DNA from 4 places in the Kitasatospora sp. NPDC098652 genome. Region 4 is predicted to be linked to each of the others. Evidence: riboswitches for the same ligand, from Rfam matches in the RefSeq annotation. Region 4 holds a riboswitch; each other region holds the start of a gene.
What was found. Region 4 has a riboswitch for cyclic di-AMP ahead of ACIQWA_RS32580 (transglycosylase family protein). Riboswitches for the same ligand answer to the same signal wherever they lie in the genome.

Region 1: it holds a riboswitch for cyclic di-AMP, as region 4 does, so the genes downstream of both, ACIQWA_RS28860 (NlpC/P60 family protein) here and ACIQWA_RS32580 (transglycosylase family protein) in region 4, are expected to answer to the same signal.
Region 2: it holds a riboswitch for cyclic di-AMP, as region 4 does, so the genes downstream of both, ACIQWA_RS38220 (peptidoglycan DD-metalloendopeptidase family protein) here and ACIQWA_RS32580 (transglycosylase family protein) in region 4, are expected to answer to the same signal.
Region 3: it holds a riboswitch for cyclic di-AMP, as region 4 does, so the genes downstream of both, ACIQWA_RS27325 (transglycosylase family protein) here and ACIQWA_RS32580 (transglycosylase family protein) in region 4, are expected to answer to the same signal.

Annotation. Positions count from the first base shown of each region.
Region 1 is NZ_JBIWAQ010000016.1:61,815-65,734, forward strand. It holds gene ACIQWA_RS28855 (NlpC/P60 family protein) at 1-293, opposite strand, end outside; gene ACIQWA_RS28860 (NlpC/P60 family protein) at 521-1,633, opposite strand; cyclic di-AMP (ydaO/yuaA leader) riboswitch at 1,644-1,800, opposite strand; gene ACIQWA_RS28865 (NlpC/P60 family protein) at 2,139-3,173, opposite strand; gene ACIQWA_RS28870 (NYN domain-containing protein) at 3,374-3,920, opposite strand, start outside.
Region 2 is NZ_JBIWAQ010000034.1:35,133-39,052, reverse strand. It holds gene ACIQWA_RS38225 (DUF2470 domain-containing protein) at 1-59, shown strand, start outside; gene ACIQWA_RS38220 (peptidoglycan DD-metalloendopeptidase family protein) at 286-1,269, opposite strand; cyclic di-AMP (ydaO/yuaA leader) riboswitch at 1,272-1,454, opposite strand; gene ACIQWA_RS38215 (MFS transporter) at 1,852-3,309, shown strand; gene purB (adenylosuccinate lyase) at 3,333-3,920, opposite strand, start outside.
Region 3 is NZ_JBIWAQ010000014.1:138,320-142,239, forward strand. It holds gene ACIQWA_RS27315 (SDR family NAD(P)-dependent oxidoreductase) at 1-362, opposite strand, end outside; gene ACIQWA_RS27320 (cytochrome P450) at 665-1,981, shown strand; cyclic di-AMP (ydaO/yuaA leader) riboswitch at 2,192-2,362, shown strand; gene ACIQWA_RS27325 (transglycosylase family protein) at 2,364-3,146, shown strand; gene eno (phosphopyruvate hydratase) at 3,435-3,920, shown strand, end outside.
Region 4 is NZ_JBIWAQ010000020.1:151,850-155,769, reverse strand. It holds gene ACIQWA_RS32585 (hypothetical protein) at 146-1,093, shown strand; cyclic di-AMP (ydaO/yuaA leader) riboswitch at 1,599-1,761, shown strand; gene ACIQWA_RS32580 (transglycosylase family protein) at 1,769-3,070, shown strand; gene ACIQWA_RS32575 (LacI family DNA-binding transcriptional regulator) at 3,398-3,920, opposite strand, start outside.

The DNA of each region.
Region 1 (3,920 bases), on a different contig from region 4:
CCGCGCAGCTCGTTGAGCTGATCCTGGGCGGTGGCGACCTCGCCCTGGAGGATCGTGGTCTCGCCCTGCAGCCGCTTCTGCGCCTCCTGCGCGGCGTTGTACTTCTCCGAGGCCTGTTCGGCCTCGTCGTACAGCTGCTCGACCTGGGCCTTGACGTCCTTGCGGTCGGGCGCGTCCGGCGCCCCGGGGGCGGCCTGGGCGCTGCCGGCGGTCGCCACACCCAGGGCCGTGGTGGCGGCCGCGGTCAGTACCAGCGCACGGGCGAGCAGTTGGGAACGACGGTGCACGGGCATGGCGGCAACGGCTCCAGTCCTGCGGCGCGGCCCCGCGGCCGCGCCCCGGTGGGCGGCCGTCGAGCGGGAGTCCGGTGGCAGACGTTAGCGAGTCCGGGCAAGTGAGTCCAAACCCCTACCGACCCGAATATTTGACCCCTAATCGGACACCAGGTCGAGCCGCCGGAAAAGCCGCAGGCCCGGCCCTCCGTGACGGAGGACCGGGCCCGTGAACGCGTGGGTGGGGATCAGACCCGCACGATGGAGGACAGCGGCATGTTGGAGACGGCCTCGTAGCGCACCGACGCGCCCGGCTTGGGAGCGTGCAGCACCTGGCCGTTGCCCGCGTAGATGCCGACGTGGTGGGCGTCGCCGTAGAAGATCAGCATGTCGCCGGGCTGGGCCTGGGAGATGTCCGAGCCGATCCGGGTGCCGGCGCCGGCCTGCTCCTGCGAGGTGCGCGGCAGCGACACCCCGGCCTGGTTGAACGCCCAGACCATCAGGCCGGAGCAGTCGAAGGAGCCGGGGCCGGTGGCGCCCCAGACGTACGGGCTGCCGACCTTGGTGGCGGCGGCGGCCAGCGCGGCGGCACCGTGCGAGCTGCCCGGGGCGACCTTGACCGGCGCGGCGGTGGAGCCCGAGCCGAGGTCGCTGCGGCTGTTGTCGCGCGAGGCACGGTCCGGGGTGGCCGGCTTGGCGGCGGCGGCCTTCGCGGCGGCGTCGGCCGCGGCCTTCTCCTCGGCCGCCTTGATCGCCTGGCGCTCCTGCTCGGTCAGCGTGTTGAGCAGGTCCTGGGCGGCCTTGAGCTTGTTCTGGACCTCGTCCTTGGAGGCCTTCAGCTGCTGGGTCGTGGCCTCCAGCTCGCCGAGCTTGCCCTGGGCCTCGGTGCGGTCCTGGTCCAGCTTGCGCTGCTGGTCCTGCAGCTGCTTGAGCTGGTTCTTCTGGGTGCTGCCCGCCTGGTTCAGCGCGCCGGCCTGGTTGAGGAAGTTGTCCGGGCTGGAGGAGAACATCAGCTGGACCGTCGGGGATATGCCCCCGTTGCGGTACTGCTCGCCGGCGATCTCGGCCAGGCCGCCCTGGAGGTCGGTCACCTGGGCCTGCTGCCGGGCCACCTGGTCCTGGAGGCCGGAGACCTGCTTCTCCAGCTCCTGCTGCTTCTCCTGGGCGGCGTTGTACTTCTCGGTCGCCTGCTCGGCCTGCTCGTTGAGCTGGTCGACCTGCTCCTTGACCTGGTCCTTGGTCGGCTGCGGGTCGGCGTGCGCGCCGGACTGCGCGGAGAGGGCGACGGCCGCGGCGGCGAAACCGGTCAGGATCGAGACGCGGGTACGGCTGGCGGGCTTGGGACGACGATGGGACGCCACGAAGGCGGACTCCTTCTTCCTACTCCCGCCTACCGGGTGAGCTGACGGGTTCGGGCCGGAAGCATGCCCTACGACGCCTCACCGGCCTCACCTACGGCCGACCTGGCGCCGATTCACCCCGGAGGAACGTGTGGTTCCCCGGCTCCGCTCCGCAGCGCCCCCGACTACTGGGCTCCCCTGTCGGGCAGTCGTTCCGACCTGCCCCGCTGTTTCGCGAACTCGGCGGTAACCACCGCCGCCACCCGGGCTGGGTGATCGACTGTGCGGTGGTTCGGGGCACGACCCTAGTAACTGAACCGTGATCGGTTCAAATCCTTGTCAGAAAAAAGACGGAAGATTACCCATGTTCTTTTGTGAAAATGACTGATGGTGATCAGCGCCGCACGCAAAGCTGATCGACTCTCACCGTCCGGCCCATCGGGGACCCACACCCGAAGCGCCACCCCCGATCGGAGGTGGCGCGGATCACAGGGCCGGAACCGGCCCTCGGGGTGGTGCCGGGGCGTCAGATCCGGCGGATCGTGTTGATCGGCATCGCGTCGGCCTTCATCACCTTCACCACGTCACCGGTGTGCGGCGCGTGGACCACCATGCCGTTGCCGATGTACATCCCGACGTGGTGCATGTCGCCGCCGTAGATCACCAGGTCGCCCGGCTGGGCGGTGGCCAGCGTCACGGCGGTCCCGATGTGGCCCTGCTCCTGCGAGGTGCGCGGCAGCGAGACGCCGGCCTGACCGTACGCCCAGACCATCAGGCCCGAGCAGTCGAAGGTGGAGGGCCCGGTGGCGCCCCAGACGTACGGCGAGCCCTGCTTGCTCATCGCCTTGGCCACCGCCACGGCGGCGTAGCCGCTGGCCGGCGGCAGGTTGCTGAGGTCGACCCGGTCGGCGCCGCGGGAGGCGCGGTCGTCCTGCTGCTGCTGGGCCCGGAGCGCGGCCCGGTCGGCGGCGCTGAGCGAGTTCAGCAGGTCCTGGGCGGCCTTCAACTTGGTGTTGACGTCCGCCTTGGCCTGGTTGAGGTCCTTGGTGGTGGAGTCCAGGGAGGCGAGCACGGCGGCCGCCTCGGCCTTCTCCTGGTCCAGCCGGCGCTGCTGGTCGAGCAGGCCCTTGAGCGCCTCGGTCTGGGTGGTGCTGGCCTGCTGGACACTCGACGCCTTGTCCAGGTAGCCGGACGGGTCGGAGGAGAGCATCAGCTGCACGGACGGGTCGATGCCACCGGTGCGGTACTGCTCGCCCGCGACCTGGGCCAGGCCCACCTGGAGCTGGCTCATCTGGTCCTGGCTGCGGGCCACCTGGTCCTGGAGCTGGTCGGCCTGCTTGCGGAGCTGGTCGGCACGCTCCTTGGCGCCGTTGTACTTCTCGGCCGCCTGCTCCTGCTCCTGCTGGAGCTGGTCGATCTGCGCCTTGACGTCGCTCTTGTTCGGCTGCGGCGCCGCGTGCGCGGCGACCTGCGCGGAGAGGGCGACCGCGGTCGCAGCAGCAGCGGTGAGCACGGAGACCCGTGCGCGGCTGGGCTGCTTCGGACGGCGGTGGGAGGCCAAGAGACCGGCTCCTTCTTCCATCGGACTCACCTGATCAGGTGAGATTCCGGAAAATAGGTTTGACGCCAGACCCTAGTGAAGATCTACCCGTTTTGCCACTCCCCCGAAGGCGTGAACTCCGCTTCCCCCACTGACTTCACCGGATCCGCACACCCGCACGGAAACCCCACTGACCTGCCGTCACCGCCTCCGGCCCCAGCTCAGGGCCGGGCCAGCCGGTTCAGCAGCAGCACCGAGGCCACCGGGCGCGCACCCGCCTTCCGCACGCCCTCCGCGACCTCCCGGTCGGTGGAGACCACCACCACCGGACGGCCCTGCGGCTCGGCCCGGACCAGACGGCGGATCAGCTCGTCCGCGGTCTCGCCGGTCCGGCTGAACCGTACCCGGACCCCGCGCGGCGGCGCCATGATGACCGGTACGTCCAGGTCCTGCCCGTCGAACACACAGGTGACCTCCGCCTGGGTGCGCTGGGCCAGCATCGCCAGCCCGCCCAGCAGCCGGATCCGCTGCTGCTCCAGCGGCAGCGCCGGATACCCGGTCTTGGTCACGTTGTAGCCGTCCACCACCAGGTGCACCTGCGGGATCGCCAGCAGCTGGTCCAGCAGCGCCGGGTCGTCCTCGGCCAGGCCGCGCCGGGCCACGTCGTGCGGCGAGGCCGCCCCCGGCACCACCGCCTCCACCAGGTCCGCCGGGCGGATCTGGGAGACCGGCAGGGCCAGCTCCCGCTGCAGGCCCTGCGCCGACTGC
Region 2 (3,920 bases), on a different contig from region 4:
ACCGGATGCACGAGCTGCTGACCGCCGCCGAACACGACCTCCCGGCCCGCCGGAACTGACCTCCGCCCGCCCCAACTCGCCCCCCGAGCCGGGAAACGGCAGCGGCCGGCCCGGCCGTACGAGAGTTGTCCCGTACGGCCGGGCCGGCCTTGGGCGTGTCCCGCGCCCAGGTCCACTGGTGCGGCGATCACCCGGTCGAGCGGTCACCCGACATGACCATCCCGGGCGGTCGATTCGCCCCGCATCAGCGGTGGTTCACACGTCCCTGCGGAAGGACCCAAAGGGTCAGAGCGCGACGCCGTGCGCCCGCAGGTAGGCGACCGGGTCGATGTCCGAGCCGTACTCCGGACCGGTACGGATCTCGAAGTGCAGGTGCGGGCCGGTCACGTTGCCGGTCGCACCGGAGAGGCCGAGCTGCTGACCGACGGTGACGGTCTGACCGATGCTCACGCCGATCGAGGACAGGTGCGCGTACTGGGCGTACTTGCCGTCGGCGAGCTTGATCTCGACCTCGTTGCCGTACGCGCCGCCATTGCCGGCCTTCACCACGACACCGTTGGCGACGGCGCGCAGCGGGGTGCCGGTGGCGGCGACGAAGTCCTGGCCGGTGTGGTGGCCGGAGGCCCACATCGAGCCGGCCACGCCGTAGGCCTCACCCAGCACCGGGTTGGCGAGCGGGGCGACGTAGCCCGAGGTGGCGGCGACCGGGGCGGCGGTGACGGCCTGGGCCGGGGCGGCGGTCTGAACCTGGGTCTGCAGCTGGGCGCCGGGCTTGGCGGCCTCGGTCCGGACCTGCACCTGGGTGTCCGCAGCGGCGGAGGTGTCCTGGCCGGCCGGAGCAGCGGGCTTCGCCGGAGCGGCGGGCTTCGCCGGAGCGGCGGGCTTGGCCGGAGCGGCGGGCTTCGCGGCGTCAGCGGCGTGACCGGCGAGGGTCAGCTGCTGACCGGGGAAGATCAGGTTCGGGTTGGCACCGACCACCGAGCGGTTCTGCTCGTACAGCGCCTGCCAGCCGCCCTCGACGTGCTTGACGTCGGCGATCTTCGACAGGGAGTCACCGCTGACGACGCGGTAGCTCTGCTGGGCGGCCGGGGCGGCAGCCGGAGCGGCGGCCTCGGAGGCGGCCGGAGCGGTGGTGGCCGCCGGGGTGGTGTGCGCCTGGGCGCTGATCGCGGTCACGAGCGGCAGGACGAACGAGGCGCCGGTGACGGCGGTGGCGATGCCGATGCGGGCGGCACGGGGCAGGGCGATACGACGAGCCTGTGCAGGCATGGAATTTTCCTCTCCGACGCCTGCGAGGTGAGCTGTCGGGTTCGGGCTGGAGTTGCCCGGCCGCATGCGCGGCTTCACCCCAAGCCGGCCCTGGTGGTCCGCGCCCGAAAAGGCGCGAACTCCGGTCCGGCGACTTACCTGTGGGTCCCCCGCTCCTGCCGTACAGAGTTCGGTGCGAGCCACCGGGCAGCGGCAGGACTCGGCGTTCCACCCGGTGGATCCGTCCGGACTGGCCGGGCGGTCGCTGAACTAAAACTCATCCGTTCGGGTGAAGCAATGTCGATCTCTTGAATCGGCAACAAACCGCACCACCCCTGTCACCCTCCGAATGGTCCCCTACACGGTCAGTGCACGATCCATTCACCCGGCGCCACTGATCCACCACCCTGCGCCGCGGGCACCACCCCCGTGCGACCGTCCGTTCACGCACCGCCACCGACCGACACACCACCCGGTGACCCTTGTCACGTGCGCCCCGGCGGGCGCAGGATTCGGCCCGTGGCCACCTCTCAAGCCGGCACTCTGCGCCTGGGCACCGCGCAGGGCCGCTGGGTACTCCTCGCGACCGTGCTCGGCTCCAGCATGGCGATGCTCGACGGCACCGTCGTCAACGTCGCCCTGCCCCGGATCGGCGCCGACCTCGGCGCCTCCCTCGCCTCCCTGCAATGGACCCTGAACGCCTATCTGCTCACCCTGGCCGGTCTGATCCTGCTCGGCGGCGCCCTCGGCGACCGCTACGGACGGCGCCGGGTCTTCCTGATCGGCGTGGTCTGGTTCGCCGTCGCCTCCGCGGCCTGCGCCGCGGCCCCGACCATCCACGTGCTGATCGCCGCCCGCGCCGTCCAGGGCATCGGCGGGGCGCTGCTCACCCCGGGCTCGCTCGCCATGCTCCAGGCGGTCTTCCACCCGGACGACCGCTCGGCGGCGGTCGGCCTCTGGTCCGGCCTGGGCGGGGTGTCGGCGGCCGTCGGCCCCTTCCTCGGCGGCTGGCTGGTGGACGGCCCCGGCTGGCGCTGGATCTTCCTGCTGAACCTGCCGCTGGCCGCCGCCGTGATCGCGGTGACCTCCCGTTACGTCCCGGAGAGCCGGGACGAGTCCGCCGCCGGCCGCTTCGACGTGCCCGGCGCCCTGCTCGCCGCCCTCGCGCTCGGCGCCGTCACCTACGCGCTCACCGCCGCCGGGGAGGGACTGTCCCCCGCGGTCTGGGTCACCGGTGCGCTCGGGCTGCTGCTGGCCGCCGCCTTCGTGGCCGTCGAGCGGCGCGCACCCGACCCGATGCTGCCGCTCGGACTGTTCTCCTCCCGGCTGTTCACCGCCGTGAACCTGGTCACCCTCTGCGTCTACGCGGCGTTCAGCGGGGTCTTCTTCCTCCTGGTGGTGCAGTTGCAGATCGTCTCGGGCTTCTCCCCGCTGGTCTCCGGCTTCGCCCTGGTGCCGATCACGCTGCTGATGCTGACCCTGTCCGCGCGCGCCGGGCGGCTCGGCAAGCGGATCGGCCCGCGCGTCCCGCTCACCGTCGGCCCGCTGCTGTGCGCCGCCGGGGTCCTGCTGATGCTGCGCACCGGCCCCGGCTCCTCCTACTGGGCGGACGTACTGCCCGCCGTCGCGGTGATGGGCTCCGGGATGACGCTGCTGGTCGCACCGCTGACCGCCACCGTGCTGGCCGCCGTCGAGGTGCGGCACGCGGGCATCGCCAGCGGCGTCAACAACGCCGCCGCCCGCGCGGCCGGCCTGCTCGCGGTGGCCGCCCTGCCGGCCCTGGCCGGACTGAGCGGCGACGCCTACCGGGTGCCGTCCGCGGTGGACTCCGCCTTCCACACCGCGATGCTGATCTGCGCGGGCCTGCTGGCCGCCGGCGGGCTGATCGCCTTCGCCACCGTCCGGGGCAACGTGCTGGCGCCGGAGGAGGAGCGCCCGGTGGCCGAGCCGAACTGCGACTGGCCCTGCGCCACCACCACCCCGCCGCTCGACCCGGGCCGCCCCCGGACGCACGAGGGCCCCGCCACCGGAACGGCGGCAGGGCCCTCGTCGGAGAACTGACGCCACGTCAGTTCAACGGCGCGTCAGAGGATGTCACCCGGAGCGTACTTGGCCGCCTCCGGGTAGGCCGCCGCGACGGCCTCCACCTGGCGGACGACCTCGGCGACCTGCGCCCCGGCCGCACCGGTGAAGGACAGCCGGTCGGCGAGCAGCGCGTCCAGCGCGGCCCGGTCCAGCGGGATCCGCTCGTCGGCGGCGAGCCGGTCCAGCAGCTCGTTCTCCCGGGCTCCGGCGCGCATCGCCAGCGCCGAGGCGACGGCGTGCTCCTTGATGACCTCGTGGCCGGTCTCCCGGCCGACGCCCGCGCGCACCGCGCCCATCAGCACCTTGGTGGTGGCCAGGAACGGCAGGTAGCGGTCCAGCTCGGCCTCGATCACGGCCGGGAAGGCGCCGAACTCGTCCAGGACGGTGAGGAAGGTCTCCAGCAGGCCGTCGAAGGCGAAGAAGGCGTCCGGCAGCGCGACCCGGCGCACCACGGAGCAGGAGACGTCGCCCTCGTTCCACTGGTCACCGGCCAGCTCGCCGGTCATCGACGCGTAGCCGCGCAGGATGACGGCCAGGCCGTTGACGCGCTCGCAGGAGCGGGTGTTCATCTTGTGCGGCATCGCGGA
Region 3 (3,920 bases), on a different contig from region 4:
TCGCCGATCAGGACGACCAGTTCGGCGAGGCGCTCCAGGTCGAGGTGGGCGGGCAGGTCGGCGAGGGAGACGATCCGCTCGCCCTTCGGGCCCGCCACGCAGAAGAGGTCGATCGGACCGAAGTGCTTCTCGGCGGTGTCGACCAGGGCGGCGACGTCGCTGGGCCGGCGGATGTCGCCGGAGACGCCGACCACGGGGCAGCCCGGCCGGTCGAGTTCGGCGGCGAGGTCCTCGGCGACGCCGACGTGGGTGTCGGCGATCAGCATCCCGGCGGCGTCGGCCGCGGCGAACCGGCGGGCGAGGTCGGCCCCCGAACCGCCCGCGAGTACCGCGATGACGACGACTGCTCCGCTGACCGTCATTGGTCCAGCTCCTCCCTGCGGGCGGCACCGCACCGGCGCCCGCGCGTACTTCGGAGGATCGTAGGCAGGTCCTGACCCTCCGCAACAGGGATTACCCCGCAGGTGACCAGGCTCACGCCTGCCGCCCGGCCAAGAGCTGGCCAAGGCCTGTCCACCCGGCGTCCACGAGCCGTCCACGGAGTGTCGGCGCCCCGCTCGCGCGCCGGTCACGGACGGTTCGCGCGGCGGTGACCTCCGGCCGGTGGCGAGGGCGCGTCCGCCGGTGGTCCGGGCCCGTCCGGTCCAGCGGTTACGGTCGACCCATGCCAGCTCAGCCCGAGGGCGCCCAGCCCGCCGCCCAGCCCGACCCGCAGCTCTTCACCTGGGAGTTCGCCGCCGACCCGTACCCCGCCTACGCCTGGCTGCGCGAGCACGCGCCGGTGCACCGCACCAAGCTGCCGAGCGGGGTGGAGGCCTGGCTGGTGACGCGCTACGCGGACGCCCGGCAGGCGCTCGCGGACAGCCGGCTGTCGAAGAACCCGGCGCACCACAGCGAGCAGGCGCACCGCACCGGCCGGGTGGGCATCCCGGGGGAGCGGCAGGCGGACCTGATGACCCACCTGCTGAACATCGACCCGCCGGACCACACCCGGCTGCGCCGCCTGGTGGCGAAGGCGTTCACCCCGCGCCGGGTGGCCGAGTTCGAGCCGCGGGTCCAGCAGCTGACCGACCGGCTGATCGACGGCTTCGCGCAGCGCGGTTCGGCGGACCTGATCCACGAGTTCGCGTTCCCGCTCCCCATCTACGCGATCTGCGACATGCTGGGCGTGCCGGCCGAGGACCAGGACGACTTCCGCGACTGGGCCGGAATGATGCTGCGCCACACCAAGCCGGGCCAGGCGGGCGGCCAACGCGGCGGTGTGGGGCGGGCGGTGAAGCGGATGCGGGCGTACCTGCTGGAGCTGATCCACCGCAAGCGGGCGGATCTCGGGGACGACCTGATCTCCGGCCTGATCCGGGCGAGCGACCACGGCGAGCACCTGACCGAGAACGAGGCCGCCGCGATGGCCTTCATCCTCCTCTTCGCCGGGTTCGAGACGACGGTGAACCTCATCGGCAACGGCACGTACGCGCTGCTGCGCAATCCCGGGCAGCGGGCCCTGCTGCAGGAGTCGGTGGCCCGCGGCGAGACCGCGCTGCTGGAGACCGGGATCGAGGAACTCCTGCGCTACGACGGGCCGGTGGAGCTGGCGACCTGGCGGTTCGCGACCCGTCCGCTGACCATCGGCGGGGTGGAGATCCCGGTCGGGGATCCGGTGCTGGTGGTGCTGGCGGCGGCGGACCGCGATCCGGCCAGGTTCTCCGACGAGAACACCCTCGACCTGGCCCGGAGCGACAACCCCCACCTGGGGTTCGGGCACGGCATCCACTACTGCATCGGCGCCCCGCTGGCCCGGCTGGAGGGGCGGTCCGCGCTGGCCACGCTGCTTTCCCGGCTGCCCGATCTGCGCCTGGCCGAAAGCCCGGAGAATCTGCGCTGGCGGGGTGGCCTGATCATGCGTGGATTGCGCGAACTTCCGGTCGAATTCAGTCCGGAGCTCAGGTCGCCGCACGGCCTTCCTGAGCCGGCGACACGCTGACGAGGCATCCGGAACCGGCCACCAGCGACGGTATGAACGCCCATCAAACCGGACAAAGACCCGCCGTTGGTAGGCGATCGAACACGGGCCGTAATTCTGGTGTGATGTCGGTGATATGAGCTTGTGATTCGTCTGAGGATCTGTCTAGTCTCCGTGGAGTTCGCAGCTGCGGACCTCGTGCGCGGGACGCCGAATCCTGCCCGCCGCGTCACGGGAAACCGACCAGAACCCTGGGCAGGGGCGGGGGAACCAGGTTTGTTGCCGTTCCTCCACGGCTCGGGGTGAAGCCGCCCGCGCGGAATCGATTCCGCAGACGGCGGCCGGGCCACCTCCCGGTCCGAACCCGACAGCTCACCTCGCAGGCGTGCGGAGAGGGACCTTCATGCTGTTCGTTGGAACTGGCCGTCATCGTCGTCGCACCCAGGCCGAGAAGGCCATCGCCGTCGCAGGTGTGGCCGGCGTCGGACTCGCACTGCCGCTCCTCACCGCCACCGGTGCCTCCGCCGCCCCGGCCTCCGTCTGGGACTCCGTCGCCCAGTGCGAGAGCGGCGGCAACTGGAGCATCAACACCGGCAACGGCTTCTCCGGCGGCCTCCAGTTCACCCCCAGCACCTGGAAGGCGTACGGCGGCACCGCGTACGCGGCGCAGGCCAACCAGGCCAGCAAGGCGCAGCAGATCGCGGTCGCCGAGAAGGTCCTCGCCTCGCAGGGCCCCGGCGCCTGGCCGGTCTGCTCCAAGAAGGCCGGCCTGAGCAAGGGCGGTGCCCCGGCCGAGGTGGACACCTCCTCGGACGCCAAGCCGCAGAAGCAGCAGGCCCAGCAGCAGGCGCCCAAGCAGCAGGCCCCCAAGGCCGCCGCGAAGCCCGCCCAGTCGAAGCCGGTCCAGCAGTACGCGCCGAAGCACGCCGCGCCGAAGCAGGCCGAGAAGCCCGCCGACCCGTCGGCGCAGCAGTACGCCCCCAAGCACGCCGCCCCGCGGGCCGCCCAGGCCCCGGCCGCCACGACCGGCCACGACTACACCGTCCGGGACGGCGACACCCTGTCGGGCATCGCCACCGCCCAGGGCGTGTCCGGCGGCTGGCAGGCGCTGTACGACGGCAACCGCGGCACGGTCGGCGGCAACCCGGACCTGATCGTGCCCGGCCAGGTCCTGCACCTGGGCTGAGCCGGACCGTTTCCACGGCGGACGACACGCTGGACAGGTGACGACACGCTGGACAGGTAGGGGGCCGCGCCCGGCGGCCCCCTACGTCCGCGTCCGCCCGCCCCGGTGGGACGCGCCGGGACGAGCAGGTGAACTACCGGTGGGTAGCCGGGCCACACGGTGAGACGCAGCCCAGGCCGACGTGGCCCCGGGAGCCCGGGCGGTTAGGCTCTGGTCGTAACGACTCCGCAATCGTCCGGCCGACGGCACCACCCGCAGCCGGACCCTGCTTCCGCAAGGAGATGCTTCGTGCCGTCCATCGATGTCGTCGTAGCCCGTGAAATCCTCGACTCCCGCGGCAACCCCACGGTCGAGGTCGAGGTCGGCCTCGACGACGGCAGCACGGGTCGTGCCGCTGTTCCGTCGGGTGCCTCGACCGGCGCCTTCGAGGCGCTCGAACTGCGCGACGGCGACAAGAACCGCTACTTCGGCAAGGGCGTGGAGAAGGCCGTCCTGGCCGTCATCGAGCAGATCGGCCCCGAGCTGGTCGGCTACGACGCCACCGAGCAGCGCCTGATCGACCAGGCCATGCTCGACCTGGACGCCACCCCGGACAAGTCCTCGCTCGGCGCCAACGCCATCCTGGGCGTCTCGCTGGCCGTCGCGCACGCCGCCTCCGAGGCCAGCGACCTGCCGCTGTTCCGCTACCTGGGCGGCCCGAACGCGCACGTCCTGCCGGTCCCGATGATGAACATCCTCAACGGCGGCTCGCACGCGGACTCCAACGTCGACATC
Region 4 (3,920 bases):
ACGGGGCTTGGGCGAGGAATGTCCGGATTGTAGGCAATCGCCCCGGACCGGAGCGGCATGAACACGACCCCCGCACCGTGACCACCCGAAACCCGTACGGCAGCCGACTGCAGGCCTGACGGGCAGATGTCCTACGATCTCCGGCATGAGCACCGCAGCCATCCCGGGCGCGCCACTGCCCGTCCGCACTCCAGGCTCCCGTGCGCGGGGGCGCCACCGCCGCCCCGAGCGCCCCGAGATCCGCACCGGCTCGCCGGCCCTGGTGCTCGCCGTACCCGCGACCGCGGGGCCCGAGTCCCGCTCGGTCGTCGCGGAGCTGCTCTCGATCGTCCGCAGCGAGCACGCCGGCGTCCAGGCCGCGGTCGGCTACCTCCCGGCCACCGACGCCGGGGCCGCGGACCCGCAGGAGCACACCGTCGCGGAGCTGCTGGCGGCGGCCGCCGAGGCCGGACTGCCGACGCCCGTCGTGGTGCCGCTGGTCCCGGGCCCGCACGACTTCCTGACCGGGCTTCACGCCGTCGCCGCCGAGTACGGCGCGACCGTCACCGACGCGTTGGGCCCGCACCCGCTGCTGGCCGAGGCCGTCCACGTCCGGCTGTCCGAGGCCGGGCTGGCGCGGGCCGACCGGGCCCGGCTGTTCGCCATCGCGACCGCCGCGGACGGCGTGGTCCTGACCACCGTCGGCGGCGAGGACGCGGCCGCCGCGGCCGGGATCACCGGCGTGCTGCTGGCCGCCCGACTGGCCGTCCCGGTCGTCGCCGCCGCGCTGGACGTGCCCGGCTCGGTCGCCGCCGCCGTCGGCCACCTCAAGGAGACCGGCTCCGAGCGCCCGGCCCTGGCCCCGCTCGTGATCGGTCCGGAGGCGGACTCGGAGCTGCTCGCCGCGGCCGCCGAGGAGACCGGCTGCCCGTCGGCCGCGCCGCTGGGCGCCTACCCGACGGTCGGCCAGCTGATCGCCTCCACCTACCTGGCCGCCCTGCCGGTGCCGACGGCGGAGGAGCTCGCCGAGGCCGAGGCGGAGGCCGCGGCCACCGTCGGGGCCGAGGGTTCCCGGCGGGCCCACGCGGCCGCCGAAGGGCCCCTGGAGGGCTAGCACGACCCGCTGAACGCCCGTCGGCCGCCACCGGCGGAACCCGTACGGCCCGTACCACGCATACCGTCGAAAGGGTCCGGAACGACTTCGTTCCGGACCCTTTCGGCGCGTTCCGATTCACCCCACTGGTGAGCTGGGCCGACAATGCGACGCAATGTCCGTTTCCGGTTCATTTGTCGATGAATATCCGACGGATGGCGAGGGCGTTCCCCGGCGCGCGATTCACGGCCACTCCCCCCGCACCCCGGGCGCGCGCCCTTTGCGCTCCAACGCTCCGTCACCTCTTTCCTGAGGCGGAGCCAGTTATCAGAATCCGCTGCGATATTGCCGGAAAACGATCATTTACGATCATGAATTACGGGCCGTGCGGCGTTTCTCGCTAAACCGTGATGCGCATCACAGGTATTTGCAGTTCTCACTTAAGTCTGCTTAACGTGCTCCCCGTTCGTGACCACACGGACCCAGTTCATCCGCGACGCCGAGTCCTGCCGTCGGATGTCCTGGCAGCGCGAAAACGCATCACGGCAGGAGCGGGGGAACCACAGGTAAGTCGCCCCGGACCGTTCTCCGGAACCGTCCAGGGCTAGGGGTGAAGCCGCGCCCACAGCGCGGCCGGGCAACTCCAGCCCGAATCCGACAGCTCACCTCGCAGGCGTGGGAGAGGACCGCGTCTTCATGCTGCCTTCCAACGGAAACCGCCTGTCCAGCCGCACCCGTCGCGTGATCGCCGCCCTCGGCGTCGCCGGCGTCGGCCTCACCGTCCCCTGCCTCACCACCGGCACCGCGAACGCCGCCCCCGTCGCCACCTGGGACAAGGTCGCCCAGTGCGAGAGCGGCGGCAACTGGAGCATCAACACCGGTAACGGCTTCTACGGCGGCCTCCAGTTCACCTCCAGCACCTGGGCCGCGTTCGGCGGCACCGCCTACGCCCCGCAGGCCAACCAGGCCACCAAGGACCAGCAGATCGCCGTCGCCGAGAAGGTGCTCGCCTCGCAGGGCCCCGGCGCCTGGCCGGTCTGCTCCGTCCAGGCCGGTCTGACCAAGGGCGGCGCCGCGCCCACCGTCGACACCTCGGCCGGCTCCGCCGCCGCCAAGCCCGCCGCCAAGCCGGCCACCCCGAGCAAGCCCGCCGCGAAGCCCGCCAAGCCCGCCGCCCCCGCGCAGGACCAGGCCCAGGCCTCCGGCGACTCCGCGGCCGCCTCCGCCCAGTCCGCCAACAGCACCTGGGCCCAGAAGCGCCAGGCGCAGGCCCAGGCCGGCAGCTACACCGTCGTCGACGGCGACTGGCTGTCCTCGATCGCCGACAAGCACAACATCCAGGGCGGCTGGCAGCGGCTGTACGACCTCAACCGCAGCACCCTGACCGAGGGCCCGGACACCATCTACCCGGGCGAGCAGCTGACCTTCGGTGACGGCGCCTCGGCCCAGGACGACCAGTCCGCCGCCAAGTCCGGCTCGGACTTCACCTGGTTCGACCGCTCGCAGAAGGCCGGCCAGGCCTCGAACGGCGGTGCCGTGAACGCCAAGCCGACCGCCCAGAGCAAGCCGTCCGCCACCAAGCCCGCGTCGAAGCCGGCCGCCCAGGCGCAGACCCCGGCCGCGGCCCCGGCCGCCACCGGCAGCATGGCCGCCGCGGTCTCCTTCGCCCAGTCGAAGATCGGCCAGGCGTACGTCTACGGCGGCACCGGCAACGGCGGCTGGGACTGCTCCGGCCTGACCCAGGCCGCGCTGCGCGCCGCCGGCATCAACATCCCGCGCGTCGCCGCCGACCAGGCCGCCGCCAGCACCCACGTCTCGCTGGACAGCCTGCAGCCGGGCGACCTGCTGTTCTGGTCCAACAACGGCCAGGACTCCGGCGTCTACCACGTCGCCATCTACATCGGCAACGGCCAGTACGTCGAGGCCGCCAACCCGAGCTCGGGCGTCCGCCTCCAGACCATCGCCAACTGGGCCCCGGACTTCGCCGGCCGGGTCTGAGCGACCGCGAACCTAGCGACCGCCAACGGCTGACGCCGGAGCCCCGGGGAGAGCGCACCCGCTCCTCCCGGGGCTCCGGCGTACCCGCAGGCCCGGATTCCGCATGGTCAAACCCCGGCCCACGGGCCGGGCCCGGCCGGGCGGAGCGGAGCGGGCCGGGCCGGGCCGGGCCGCCCCCGAGCCACCGCACGCCGACGGGCCCCGGAGAGCAACCGCCCTCCGGGGCCCGTCAGTTGGCCCGCTCTGCCCGGACCCGCCCGGCCCGGCCAGCGCGGCCCGGCCCGTCCGGCCGTCCGGCCGTCCGGCCGTCCGGGCCGCGGCCGGTTCTCAGCGCGCGCAGGCCCCGGTGGAGCCCCGCATCACCAGCTCCGGCTGGAACATGAACTCCCCACGCTGGGCGGAGTTCCCGCCGACCTCCTCCAGCAGCGCGTCCACCGCCGCCGTCGCCATCGCCTCGACCGGCTGGCGGATGGTGGTCAACGGCGGCTCGGTGAAGGCGATCAGCGGCGAGTCGTCGAAGCCGACCACCGACACGTCCTGCGGCACCGACAGCCCGCGCTGGCGCACCGCCCGGATCGCGCCGAGCGCCATCATGTCGCTGCCGCAGACGATCGCCGTGCAGCCCTTGTCGAGCAGCGCGCCGGCCGCCGCGTGCCCGCCCTCCACGCTGAACAGCGTGTGGTGGACGAGGTCCTCGGCCTCCTCCCCGCTGAGCCCGAGCACCTCGCGCATCGCCGCCGTGAAGCCCTCGATCTTGCGCAGCACCGGCACGTACCGCCGCTGCCCGACCGCCAGGCCGATCCGCTCGTGCCCGAGCTCGGCCAGGTGCTGGACGGCCATCCACATCGCG